2 regions of the Bacillus sp. WC2503 genome follow, and region 1 is predicted to be linked to the other one. Evidence: riboswitches for the same ligand, from Rfam matches in the RefSeq annotation. Region 1 holds a riboswitch; the other holds the start of a gene.
What was found. Region 1 has a riboswitch for cyclic di-AMP ahead of ACUN26_RS00590 (hypothetical protein). Riboswitches for the same ligand answer to the same signal wherever they lie in the genome.
Positions count from the first base shown of each region.

Region 2: linked by a shared signal. The riboswitch ahead of ACUN26_RS05770 (APC family permease) and the one ahead of ACUN26_RS00590 (hypothetical protein) in region 1 are both predicted to bind cyclic di-AMP.

Region 1 is NZ_JBQYMD010000001.1:102,835-110,009, forward strand. Features, by position in the region: gene thiF (thiazole biosynthesis adenylyltransferase ThiF) at 1-745, shown strand, start outside; gene thiD (bifunctional hydroxymethylpyrimidine kinase/phosphomethylpyrimidine kinase) at 761-1,567, shown strand; cyclic di-AMP (ydaO/yuaA leader) riboswitch at 1,657-1,805, shown strand; gene ACUN26_RS00590 (hypothetical protein) at 1,899-2,285, shown strand; gene ACUN26_RS00595 (hypothetical protein) at 2,299-2,532, shown strand; cyclic di-AMP (ydaO/yuaA leader) riboswitch at 2,795-2,940, shown strand; gene ACUN26_RS00600 (SipW-dependent-type signal peptide-containing protein) at 3,039-3,143, shown strand; gene kdpF (K(+)-transporting ATPase subunit F) at 3,140-3,220, shown strand; gene kdpA (potassium-transporting ATPase subunit KdpA) at 3,240-4,907, shown strand; gene kdpB (potassium-transporting ATPase subunit KdpB) at 4,921-7,011, shown strand; gene kdpC (K(+)-transporting ATPase subunit C) at 7,028-7,175, shown strand, end outside.
Region 2 is NZ_JBQYMD010000001.1:1,074,646-1,081,820, reverse strand. Features, by position in the region: gene ACUN26_RS05770 (APC family permease) at 1-1,365, opposite strand, end outside; cyclic di-AMP (ydaO/yuaA leader) riboswitch at 1,510-1,657, opposite strand; gene ACUN26_RS05765 (hypothetical protein) at 1,798-1,926, shown strand; gene panE (2-dehydropantoate 2-reductase) at 1,989-2,933, opposite strand; gene ACUN26_RS05755 (hypothetical protein) at 3,108-4,583, shown strand; gene trhO (oxygen-dependent tRNA uridine(34) hydroxylase TrhO) at 4,762-5,721, opposite strand; gene ACUN26_RS05745 (Nramp family divalent metal transporter) at 6,217-7,175, shown strand, end outside.

The sequences.
Region 1 (7,175 bases):
TAATAGTGATGTAACAATAGAGGCCCTCGTTCAAGATGTAACAGCTGAGGAGCTAGAAGAACTTGTTACAAACGTTGATGTAATGATTGATGCGACTGATAATTTTGAAACACGTTTTATTGTGAATGATATAGCACAAAAATATTCTATTCCATGGATTTATGGTGCATGTGTAGGCAGTTACGGTCTTTCTTACACAATTCTTCCTAGTAAAACACCATGTTTATCATGTTTATTACAATCGATTCCGCTTGGCGGGGCGACATGTGATACAGCGGGTATTATATCACCTGCTGTATCTCTTGTCGTTTCTCATCAAGTAACAGAAGCTCTTAAACTGTTAGTAGAAGATTATAAATCACTTCGAGATGGACTTGTATCGTTTGATATGTGGAAGAATGAGTATTCATGTATGAATGTGCAAAAACTTCGCAAACATAATTGTCCTTCGTGCGGAGAGAATGCATTATATCCGTATTTAAATAAAGAGAATACATCGAAAACAGCAGTTTTATGCGGGAGAAATACAGTTCAAATTAGACCACCTCATAAAGAAGAAATGGATTTTGAACAATATAAACAGCTACTAGAAGGCCGTGTGAATGATTTAAATGTAAATCCATATTTACTATCTTTCTCTGTTGAAGAAAAGAGGTTAGTTGCCTTCAAAGATGGCCGTGTACTTGTACATGGAACGAAAGATATAAGCGAAGCAAAGACGATTTATCATCGCTATTTTGGATAGAAAAGGATGAGTGAGATGGAAGTGAATAAAGCTTTAACAATTGCAGGATCTGATAGCGGCGGTGGTGCTGGTATTCAAGCGGATTTAAAAACATTCCAAGAGCTTGGTGTGTATGGGATGACGGCAATTACGGCAATTACTGCTCAAAATACGCTTGGCGTTCAAGGGGTATATCCTGTTCCATTAGAAGGTATTACGGAACAGCTGAATTCAATTGGTACGGATTTAACACCAGATGCAGTGAAACTAGGAATGTTATTTAGTAGTGAAATTATTCAAATTGTGGCAGAACAGATTAAGAAATTTGGTTGGAATAATATTGTGCTAGATCCTGTTATGATTGCAAAGGGCGGAGCATCATTATTACAGCAAGAAGCAGTTCAAGCATTAAAGGAATATTTATTACCAGTAGCAACAGTTATTACACCGAATGTTCCAGAAGCTGAAGTGTTAACTGGGATGGAGATTCATAATATAGAAGATAGTAAGAAAGCTGCGAAAGTATTGCACGAATTAGGTGCTAAATATGTGCTTATGAAGGGCGGACATGCGGAATATCAAGGTAATGAAGTAATTGATTTACTCTTTGATGGAGAAGAGTTTATTGAATTTAGAAGTGAACGAATTCCTTCGAAACAAACGCACGGAAGTGGCTGTACATTTGCTTCAGCAGTTACAGCTGGACTTGCGAAAGGATACTCAATGGACGAAGCAGTTCAAGAGGCAAAACGATTTATTAGTATAGCAATTGAAGAGCCATTGAATATTGGTAGTGGTCATGGACCAACGAATCATTTTGCGTATAAATTGAATAAAGCATAAGCATGAAGAATGAAAAGGCCAGTTTTACAACTGGCTTTTTTTGTTTACTTTTTCAAAATACAAGAGTAATATATCAGCCAGAATACATTTTTTGTAATACGCTGAGTCCAAATATATGGAGCGGAGGAACCAATTTTGTGCATCGTCACTTGGGGTGAATCTTTCAGTTTTGAAAGTAGGGCTACTCTCAAAGCCCGAATCCGACAGCTAACTTCGTAAGCGTTTTGAGAGAGGACGGTGCCATGATGGATACATCACTTCATCGATCCGATTAGTATAGGGGAATATCAATCTACGTTTGAATTCTTTTATGCTAAGGAGGATGAGGTACATGGAACTAACACTTATTTGTGTTGGAGAAAAAAACAAGGTAAAGAGTTTAAGAGAGCTAGTAGCATTTCAGCATGAGTTAATTATTTTTACAGCCAATGAAGAGATAGCGGCTGAAGTTAGAGATTATGGGTTTGAATCAGCTTATAGCTGTAATAAGGAGAAAGATTTTACTAGTATGTGCACACGAATTAAGAAGGTGATTTTACTAGGGGATGAGCTTCCAACAGTTAGTTTCTTCACAGAACACATTCGTTTTTCTTTTCAAGCGCCTATTACTGTTGTTACAAGGAATAAACGATATCCAGCGCGGCTCTATGAAACAATTGGAGCTAAATTTGTCGTGTTTACGAACTGTGATAATATTTCGTTTTTATTTTTTGAATAGGGCGGGGGAAGAAATGATGAAGGTACTACTATTTGGAGATATAGCAAATCGTTGGGCGGTATCGATCGAGAGGGTTCAAGAATTGGCACAGATTGATCCTATTTTTCCAGGGCCATATATTTTATTACCATCAAAAGATGCTTTGTATTTAGAGGCGGATATTATTGAATATGAGCAGTTACATGCAGAATTATCACAAGTTTATATCCGTGGGAGAAATTTACGTGCTTTTTTATGTGGTAAATAAATTCTGAATGAAAACGAGAGCGAATGTTAAGTGTGCCTAAGTGGGGTGCTTATATACATTCGCTCTTTTTTTTATATATAAAAGGTCATTTCTATGAAAAAGAAAGAAAAGACAAGAAAACAGATGAAAGAATATTAATAATACGTAATGTAAGCGTTTAAATAGCGTAATATTTTCTTATTTTAAGTAATTTACCTCTTTACAAGTGAAATATAGAGGAGTATATTTACTCTCATAAATCATTTATCAAATTTCCAAAAAAAACCTAAAATCGCTGAGTTCCAGAAATGGAGCGGGGGAACCAATTTTGTGCATCGTCACTTGGGGTGAATCTTTCAGTTTTGAAAGTAGGGCTACTCTTTAGGCCCGAATCCGACAGCTAACCTCGTAAGCGTTTAGAGAGGAGGTTTACTTTTTGTTGTTCATTTTTTGAATACTGAGTAGAGCTCAGTGTTCTTTTTTAATATTTTAATGGTAAATTTTAACATTTAAAGTGAGGGATTGTTATGTTAGATGTTGTGATGATCGGAATTTTTGTTGTATTAGTAGCATCGATGGCAAGTCTTGCAAGTTGGTCAGATAAAGTTGTGAAAGAAGGGAAGCAATCATGATGATTGCCTTATCGGTTATTGTTGCAGCGATTACGGTGTACTTAGTATACGCATTATTAAATCCAGAAAAGTTTTAATTAGGGGGAATCATTCATTATGATTTGGGTTGCAGTCATTATTACAATGCTCTTGTTTATTTTAGTAGCAAAGCCAACGGGGATTTATTTAGAGAAAGCCTTTCAAGGTAGCAAAATGCTAGATAAAGTATTCGGGCCTTTTGAGAAACTTATTTTTAAAATTACAGGTGTAAAAGGATACAATCAAACGTGGAAACAGTATGCATTATCATTAGTTCTACTCAACGGATTTATGATTGTCGTTGTATATTTCATTTTTAGATTACAAGGTGTATTGCCATTAAATCCAGCGCATATTGAAGGGATGGAGCCTACGCTCGCTTTTAATACAGCGATTAGTTTTATGGCTGATACAAACTTACAACATTACAGCGGTGAAAATGGTTTATCTTATTTATCACAATTAATCGGGATTACATTTTTAATGTTTGCGGCACCAGCAACGACGTTAGCGATTGTTATGGCTTTTATAAGAGGACTTGCTGGAAAAGAACTTGGCAACTTTTTCGTTGATTTTACGAGGGCGTTAACGAGAGTGTTTCTTCCTATCGCATTTATTGCAGCGTTAGTCTTTGTCGCACTTGGTGTACCACAAACGTTAGATGGGGCGGTTACAGCACAAACGATTGATGGAGCAAAACAAAGTATTTTACGAGGGCCTGTTGCATCATTCGTTTCTATTAAGGAACTTGGGAATAACGGCGGTGGATTTTTCGGGGCAAACTCTACACATCCTTTTGAAAATCCAGGACAAATGAGTAATATTTTGCAAATGATGCTTATGATGTTATTACCAACAGCACTTCCATTTACGTACGGACGAATGGTAGGAAATAAAAAACAAGGGCGTATCCTTTTCGTTTCACTATTCATGGTGTTTTTACTAGGATTTATAACGATTACGACATCTGAACTAAACGGGAATCCGGCATTAAATGGAATGGGTATCGAACATGTACAAGGAAGTACAGAAGGGAAAGAAGTACGATTTGGAACAGTATTCTCTTCACTATACGCAACAGTAACGACAGCTGCTGAAACAGGGGCCGTTAATACGATGCATGATACGTTAACGCCAATTGGCGGTTTAGTTCCACTCGTAAATATGATGTTGAATACAGTATACGGCGGTGTTGGAGCGGGCTTTATTAATATTATTATGTATGCAATTATTGCAGTCTTTATATCTGGATTAATGGTCGGAAGAACACCAGAGTTTTTAGGTAAAAAGATTGAAGGTAAGGAAATGAAATTAATTGCAGTAACGATTCTATTTCATCCATTACTTATCTTAGGATTTTCTGCATTAGCTCTTTCAACAAGTTTAGGAACGGATGCGATTTCTCATTCCGGTTTTCACGGTTTAACGCAAGTTGTATATGAATACACATCGTCAGCTGCGAATAATGGATCTGGATTTGAAGGATTAGCAGATAATACACCGTTTTGGAATATTACGACTGGTTTAGTTATGTTTTTAGGACGCTATTTCAGTTTAATTACGATGCTAGCTGTAGCAGCTTCATTGAAAGAGAAGACGGTAGTACCAGAAACAGTCGGAACGTTCCGTACGGATAATGGTTTATTTGGAGGAATCTTTATTGGAACGATTGTAATTGTTGGTGCATTAACATTTTTCCCGATGTTAGTACTTGGCCCAATTGCAGAATTTCTTACATTGAAGTAATGGAGGGTAAATAATGAGACCGGTAGTAGTAAAAGAAAAACAATTGAACGATTCACAAATACATGCTGTAGAAGATGAAGTTAGACAAGCGAAAACGTTGGATCGTGATATCGTGACGCATGCGATGAAACAATCCTTTGCGAAATTGAATCCGAAAGTAATGATAAAGAATCCGATTATGTTCATTGTGGAAATTGGGTTTATCATTACGTTCATTTTATCTTTTCTCCCAAGCAGTTCTAGTAGTGTACCAGGATGGTTTAATATAACAGTTTCTCTCATTCTATTATTTACAGTTTTATTTGCTAACTTTGCAGAAGCGTTAGCTGAAGGCCGTGGTAAAGCGCAAGCCGATTCTTTAAAACAATCGAAGAAAGATGTGTTTGCAAATGTCGTAAAAGAAAATGGAGACATTGTTCAAGTTTCAGCAACTGATCTGAGAAAAGGTGACGTTGTTATCGTAAAACAAGGGGAAATGATTCCAAATGATGGTGAAGTAATAAAAGGGTTAGCGTCTGTCGATGAATCTGCAATAACAGGAGAATCAGCCCCTGTTATAAAGGAAGCGGGTGGCGATTTTTGTTCCGTAACAGGCGGAACGATGGTCGTAAGTGATGAGATTACAATTGTTATTACAAGTAATCCTGGAGAATCATTTATTGATAAAATGATTTCATTAGTAGAAGGGGCTGCTCGTCAAAAAACGCCGAATGAGATTGCTTTAAATACAGTATTAACGAGTTTAACGCTTATTTTCTTAATCGTTGTTGTGACGTTGCCAATTTTCACGAATTATTTAGGGTTTCAAATTGATACAGCTGTACTTGTAGCATTGTTAGTTTGTTTAATTCCAACGACAATTGGTGGGTTATTATCGGCAATTGGTATAGCTGGGATGGACCGGGTGACAAAATTTAACGTGTTAGCGATGTCAGGGAAAGCAGTAGAAGCTGCGGGCGATATTAATACAATTATTTTAGATAAAACAGGTACGATTACTTTCGGGAACCGAATGGCACATACACTGCTTCCAGTAGGAAATGAAACGATTGAGCAAGTTGGAAAGTGGGCTGCTATTAGTTCTGTTTTAGATGAAACACCAGAAGGCCGATCTGTTATAGAATATGTGCAAACGAAATCTATATCATATAATCGAGAACTTGCAGAACAAGGGGAGTTCGTTCCGTTTAAAGCAGAAACAAGAATGAGTGGTGTCGATTTACAGGACGGAACGAAAGTGAGAAAAGGTGCTGTAGGTAGCGTGATTGAATGGGTTCGATCACAAGGTGGAAAGATTCCAAAAGATGTGAATCAAAAAGCAGATTTCATTTCAAAAGAGGGTGGAACACCACTTGTAGTGGCAGTAGATGATCGTATTTACGGTTTAATTTATTTAAAGGATACGGTAAAACCTGGTATGCGTGAGCGTTTTGAACAATTACGTCAGATGGGGATTAAAACGGTTATGTGTACAGGGGATAACCCATTAACAGCAGCAACAATTGCAAAAGAAGCAGGTGTAGATGAATTCGTTGCCGAGTGTAAACCAGAAGATAAAATTGCAGTTATTAAAGCAGAGCAAGATAAAGGGAAGCTTGTAGCGATGACAGGTGATGGTACAAATGATGCGCCGGCGTTAGCGCAAGCCGACGTTGGATTAGCGATGAATAGTGGTACGACAGCAGCGAAAGAAGCGGCGAACATGATTGATCTAGACTCGAATCCAACGAAAATTATTGAGGTTGTAGGAATTGGTAAGCAATTGTTAATGACGCGCGGGGCGTTAACAACGTTTAGTATTGCGAATGATATAGCAAAATATTTTGCAATTATTCCAGCGATGTTCACACTTGCGATTCCGCAAATGGAAGCATTGAACATTATGAAATTAACGTCACCACTGTCAGCAATTTTATCAGCATTAATATTTAACGCTGTTATTATTCCATTACTTATTCCATTAGCGATGAAAGGAATCGCATATAAACCGATGAGCTCTAATGCATTGCTTAGCAGAAACTTACTCATTTACGGGCTTGGCGGGGTTATCGTTCCGTTCATTGGAATTAAGGTAATTGATATGATTGTCGGCTTGTTCATATAAGGAAGAGGGGAAAAAGATGGCGAAGAAACAAAGTATACTATCACCAATTATTCGTATTACTTTTACATTTTTAGTTTTGTGCGGCCTCGTATACCCGCTTATTGTAACTGGTATTGCACAAGCGGTAATGAAGGATAATGCGGATGGAAGTCTTATATATAATG
Region 2 (7,175 bases), 970 kb from region 1:
TGCATCATAATGCTTCTTAATTCGATGGAACAAGAAGATAATAGCAGGTAAGAAAATAAGGATCGACCAAACTTGAGCGAATTTAGTTAAAAAGAACATGCTCATAACGATAAAACTAATGACTGCACCAATTAAATTAACCGTTAATCTTAAAGCCCATCCTTCAGGTTTTTCACGAAGCCATTTTAATACCATACCCGTTTGAGAAAGTGTAAATGGAATAAACACACCTACTGCATATAGCGGAATTAAATGTTCTGTTTGACCTTGGAAAGCTACAATTAAAATAATCGAAGCAATTCCAAGTATAATAATACCGTTTGAGTAACCAAGACGGTCTCCTCTAATCGTAAACATTCTCGGTATGAATTTATCTTTTGCAAGGTTAACTGCTAATAATGGAAATGCAGAATACCCTGTGTTAGCAGCAAGAATTAATATTAAAGCTGTTGTGCCTTGTATGAAATAGTACATGAAATTACGTCCAAATGTTTGTTCAGCAATTTGAGAAACAACAGTTACTTCTTTACTCGGTGTAATTCCGTAATAATAAGCTAAAAATACAATTCCTGAAAATAACACAGCAAGTAATGCGCCCATCGCAAGCAAAGTTTTTGCTGCATTGTTTGGTGCAGGATCTTTAAAATTTGGAATTGCGTTTGAAATCGCTTCAACACCTGTTAAAGCCGAACTACCTGATGCAAATGCTCTTAACAGTAAGAACAAACTAATTCCCGCAACCGGCGTTCCAATCGGCGTGTGTAAGGTCGGTGAAACGTGACCAGTTAAAATATTGTATATCCCTACACCAATTAATATAAATAGTGCTAAAACGAATAAATAAACAGGATATGCTAAAACGGAAGCTGACTCTGTTACACCTCTTAAATTTAATATGGTTATAAATATAACAAATATAATCGCAATGATTACATTATGTGCATGTAAGCTAGGAAAAGCAGATGTTAACGCATCTGTACCTGCTGATACACTTACTGCAACAGTTAAAATATAATCCACTAATAAAGACCCTCCAGCTATTAAGCCTGGATTCATCCCTAAGTTTTCTTTTGATACAACATATGCGCCCCCGCCATGTGGGTAGGCAAAAATAATTTGACGATAAGATAAAATAAGAGCTGTCAATAATACTAATACCCCAATAGCGATCGGAATGGAATACCAATACGCAATCGCTCCAAGACCTGCTAAAGCGATTAAAATTTGCTCTGGTCCGTATGCAACTGATGACAATGCGTCAGAAGATAGAATGGCTAGCGCCTTCGTTTTATTAAGCTTTTGCTCTCCTAACTCAGTTGATTTTAACGGCCTTCCAATTAAAAATCTTTTAATAGATGAAACCACAGCTGTCCACTCTCCAATAATTTTGTACGAACGATTCTGCTTGTTACAGCCAGCAAACTATTTCTTCAGAAAACAAAAAATGTCTACAAGCCATAGCGAAATAGACTTGTAGACATTATTTTTTTTGTCGCACAAGCTCCACCTTCCTTCTCAATATAACGCTTACGAGGTTAGCTGTCGGATTCGGGCCTATGAGTAGCCCTACCTTTTTTTAAGGATTCACCCCATCGGATTATGTACTAATCCGTAAGAACGGGTCCCCCGTACCATGCGGTTTCAGCGATTTAGAAAATTGAAACTGTGGATTATAATACTCCTTTATTTTCAAAATGTAAACAAAAATTTTTAAAAAGAAAAAATTTAAAATGATTGCGCATAATCCGCTGATAAATATACATAATGAATACTAAAAAACCCTTAAAGGAGACCCGTATGTCTAAAAAGAAGAAACCGCTTTTTTCCGATTCATATTTAGATGCAGTAGCAAATGAAATTAATCAGTTATATGGTAAACGTGAACAGGAAATAAACTTGACAGAAAGAATTAAAAGAAACAAATAATTTGTCATACGCAAATAAAAAAGATAGCAATACACTTATATATTGCTATCTTTTTTATTATTTCATACATCTAATTCTATTACGGGTTTGTTAAATGTCATTTCTTCATACACCTTCAAATTTTGATATACCACTCCTAGTAATGGTGCTTCTAAAGAAAATTGTTCTGCTACATCTAGTAAGTATCCTTGCAAATGCTTCCCTTCAATAAACGAACCTTTTTCCATATCACGCTGCATAGAGGACTTCATATCATAAGAAATTTTATCAATCGTTTTCATATGTTCCTGGGCAATATTATCTTTAACTGGAGCTCCTAATACCCTCATAATTTGCACAGATTCCTCAAATAAATTTCGGATAAATTCACGTCCACCTTCACTTTCACGAATTGGTCCTATCGGTGCACGCATTAATGTTGTAACGCCTGACATGACAGTAATAAATAAATATTTATGCCACATATCTTGCATAATATTTTCACTTAAAACAAAGCTAGCTTTCGTACCTATAAATGCTTTCGTAATACGCTTTATTCTCTCTGAATCTTGAGGCTTAATTTCTCCAAATACAAGTCTGTTGGCAGCACTAGTTTGTACAATTTCTCCTTGATCGTTTAACGTCGTCTCAATAAAGCATAAACCGCCCATTACTTTTTCCCCGCCGAATTCTTTTTGTAATAGCGATAAATGAGCGATACCATTTAACAATGGAATGATTACAGTATTTTCGCCAACAAACGGCTTCAAATCTTGAATTGCCTCGTTTAAGTGATACGCCTTTGTTGAAAATAAAATCACATCAAATGGAGAAGTTCTATCTTCTTTCGTTATCAATTTCGGTTGAAAGGAAAAATCTCCATTCACACTACGAATAACAAGTCCTTTTTCCTCTAATTGTTGTTTTCTTTTGCTGCGAACGAGAAATGTAACATCTTCTCCCTTTTCTACTAATCGGCCACCAAAAAATCCACCGACGCCACCAGCTCCTAATACTAAAATGCGCATACAACATCCCCTTTTCCTCACACAATTATACTAGTTTTAGTATACATAACATTATACATGTCCCTTGTTAAATTGGCTGAATTTTCATTCTTAATCTATTGAAAAAACAAGGTTATTTTCAAGAAAAATTGGGCATGTTGTTTCTATAGCTTATACGGAAAGGAAACAATGTAAATGGAGGCAATACAAACAATCGAAGAAAAAGATGTAACAACAGCTATATTTCAATTTATATTCCCGTTTTCGTTTAAAACTGGATATGAACAAAATATGTTCCCTTTCTTACAAAAAAATAATTTCCGTCCTTTTCGACTTGATCATCTTGAAGATGAAAATACATATTACGGGCAGTTTCAAGTTTCACATCAAAATATGGAAGCATACTATCTTTCATTTACGAATAAAATTCTTTTTCCTCATTCAGAACATCAAAAGGGACTACAGCGCTATTCTAAAGACCTTAATTTAAATGGACATTTAACAACAAATCTTATTTCCGTTCCATTCAAGATACATTCTATTGATGTAACCCTTTGTCCTTATGAGCTTGGCTTCTTAACAATTCGAACAGAAGTCAAAACCGCCCCAAACATGACATTATCAGAAGCCATCGAATTTGCTTCTCGCTTCCGTGTGCTTGAAACTAGAAATGATACAACCGAGACCATTTGTATTGAATGTGATGGAAAAAAATATTCACAAGTAGAAAAACTTATATTCGGCGATTTATATCATGGCTTAACAGACTTCTTTGAGAATAAGAGGTTGCGGAGTTCATACTTTCAAACATTCCCCTTCTTTGAAGACCAACGAATGTATGTACAAACCTTATTATCTATTAACAAAAAGTCAGACCTTCATGTAGTTGATGTATATCGAGCTTCCAGTCTTTCCGGATTAACAGACGATGGTAAGCCGTATATTAGTGCAAATAATGTTCCTTATATTCACGATTATTTAACAAAGCATTCTTATCAAAGATGGGCTCCTAACCGTTATTTTATTATGGAAGAACATATTTTCACATGTATAACAAATGAAGGTGAACAAGAAGTCACTAAACTTGCTAGTCAAATGTACGGAGAATTTTATTACGCTTTATTATTAAACCTATTTCATAAAGTTGTTTTATTAAAGATGGCGAATGCTTATGCTGAGCTAAATATTGAACAAGATACAAATGAAATAGAGAAATTAATTTATTCAATCAATTCGTTTACAGCCAATTATTTTTCTTTAGAATTAGTATCTCAATCACAAAGTGAAGATATTTTCTTCCGCTTAAGAAAACTTTTTAACATTGAAATTTTATACTCGAACGCGAAACAAAATCTTGATAGTTTGTTTAAATATCAAGAAAATGTCGCCGCTAAAAAAGATAGCCTTTTATTATTAATTTTAACGCTCTACTCTGTAGTAGGCCAAATGTTAGGTTTTACTATGATTGACCTTTTAAGAAATACAGATTCAAACAAAATATCATCTCCTCTTGAATTTTTTGCACTGTTAATAGCAATTAGCGGTATAGTCATTTCCTTTATTTTAGGTGTACAAAGTTTATACCAATGGGGTATACAGCATCGAAGAAGACAAGCGTGGGTAAAACAAACTGTACTTTCTGCTGTGAAAGAAAAAGAGGATAAAAATTAAAGACGATTCTTTTTAAATTACAAATACATGATGCGTTTCAGTAAATGAAATTTTTATCAGCGATTTTTTAAATATATGGACTTACCGACAAAAATCGACAAAAGACAGAACCTAACAATATAAAAAGGGTGCTCCAAAATAAAGTTTGGAGTACCCTTTTTTATTACACGAATTCAACTTACTTACCTGCTTCGATTTTCTCTAATGCAGCAGCTACTTGTTCTTCCGTTAATTCATGTTGTATTACGTAGCGGTTACGTGGGCTTACACGACATTCATGAGAACATGCACGTAAATGTTTTGCTTCGTTTTCTTCAGAACATAAAATTTTCTTGTTACATTCTGGATTTGAACAGTTTACATAGCGCTCACAAGGTTCACCTGTAAAGTGGTCTTTACCAACAATAACATGTTCTTTTTGGTTTACTGGTACAGCAATACGCTCATCAAATACGTAACATTGTCCATCCCATAGCTCGCCTTGTACTTCTGGATCTTTTCCGTACGTTACAATTCCGCCGTGAAGCTGACTTACATCTTCATAGCCTTCACGAACTAACCAACCAGAAAACTTCTCACATCGAATTCCGCCTGTACAGTAAGTTAAAATCTTTTTACCCTCAAGTGTTTCTTTGTTTTCTCTAATCCAATCTGGTAATTCACGGAATGATTCAATATCTGGTTTAATTGCACCTTTAAAATGCCCTAAATCGAACTCATAATCATTTCGTGCATCAATAATAACTGTATCTTCTTGTTTCATCGCCTCATAAAAATCTTTTGGCTCTAAATATTTTCCAGTTATTTCTTTTGGATTAATATCGTCTTCTAGACGAAGTGTAACTAATTCTGGACGCGGACGTACGTGCATTTTCTTGAATGCATGGCCTTCTTCTTCATCTATTTTAAACACGATTCCATCAAAACGTGGATCATTGTTCATTGCTTCCATGTATTTCTCTGTTTGTTCTACAGTTCCAGAACAAGTTCCGTTAATACCTTCTTTTGCTACAAGGATTCTACCTTTTAATTCAAGTGAATTACAAAATTCTAAATGCTCTGCAGCGAATTCTTCAGGGTTTTCAATTGTTGTGTACATGTAATAAAGTAATACTCTATATGGTTTTGTAGTTGCCAATGTATTTCTACCACCTATCTAATTTTTAAAATCATGTATAAGTTAACGTTCATATCAAAACATATATAATAAGAAAATGTATCCAAAGTTTTATGCATCCCATTTTCTTCTCTTTATACTATTTTCTATAAGTTAACAAAAATAAAAAACAAGATTACACACCAAAACACTATGGTTATGTTGCAATCCCAATATATTATATATCATACAAATCCATTTCCATCAATTAATATGCTGTATAATAGGCTTTTTGTTCACATAAATTTCAAAAACAGTCCTTTAATTTATTATCTTCTCCTTTATTCAGCGCCCATAAACTTCCAAAATATTTTTGTATTTCCACACCATTAATTGTACAAAGTCATATAATTTGCATTAAGGAAACTTTTATGTTCAAATGAAATCAACACATAACATATATAAATGTATTGAAATAATGAGTAAGAATAAATACAATAATTTCATCAAGTTAAGATTTCAAAGGGGAACACTACTATGAATAAAGATATATCAAAAGACGAACAAATCCCTTCTCAAAGTACAACTGTTCAATCAGCACATTTAGCGCTAAGCGGACAAACGAAAGGCTTAAAAAGACTATTACCATTCTTAGGGCCTGCTTTCATCGCTTCAGTCGCTTATATTGATCCTGGAAATTTCGCAACGAATATTGCTGCTGGTTCACAATATGGTTATTTATTACTTTGGGTAATTCTCGCTTCTAATTTAATGGCTGTATTAATTCAAACTTTATCAGCTAAATTAGGAATTGCTACTGGGAGAAACCTTCCAGAGATAGCTCGTGAAAATTTCCCGAGACCTGTTTCCATCGGTTTATGGATTCAAGGTGAACTTGTTATTATGGCAACTGATTTAGCTGAATTTATTGGAGCAGCACTCGGATTGTACTTGTTATTCGGAATTCCAATGTTACCAGCAGCTTTAATTACAGCAGCTGGATCGTTTATTATTCTTGAATTTCAACGCAGAGGCTTTCGTCCATTAGAAGCAATCATAACAGGGATGATTTTTATCGTTGTTATCGCTTTTGGTGTCCAGGTCTTTTATGCAAAACCGGAATTAAGCCCTCTTCTTTCAGGACTATTTATCCCAAAATTCCAAGGCGTGGATAGTATTCTTTTAGCAGCTGGTATTTTAGGTGCGACAGTTATGCCACACGCAATATATTTACATTCCGCCTTAACACAGCGCCGTGTAGTCGGAACAAATGATGAACAAAAGAAAAAGATTTTCCGTTTCGAATTCATTGATATCATTATTGCAATGGTTATCGCTGGAGCCATTAATGCGAGTATGTTAATTGTAGCAGCTGCTTTATTCTTTAAAAACGGCTTGCACGTTGAAGACCTTGACGTCGCTTTCAACCAATTCAGTAATTTAGTCGGTCCTGCATCCGCTGCTTTATTTGGAATCGGACTTTTATCAGCAGGATT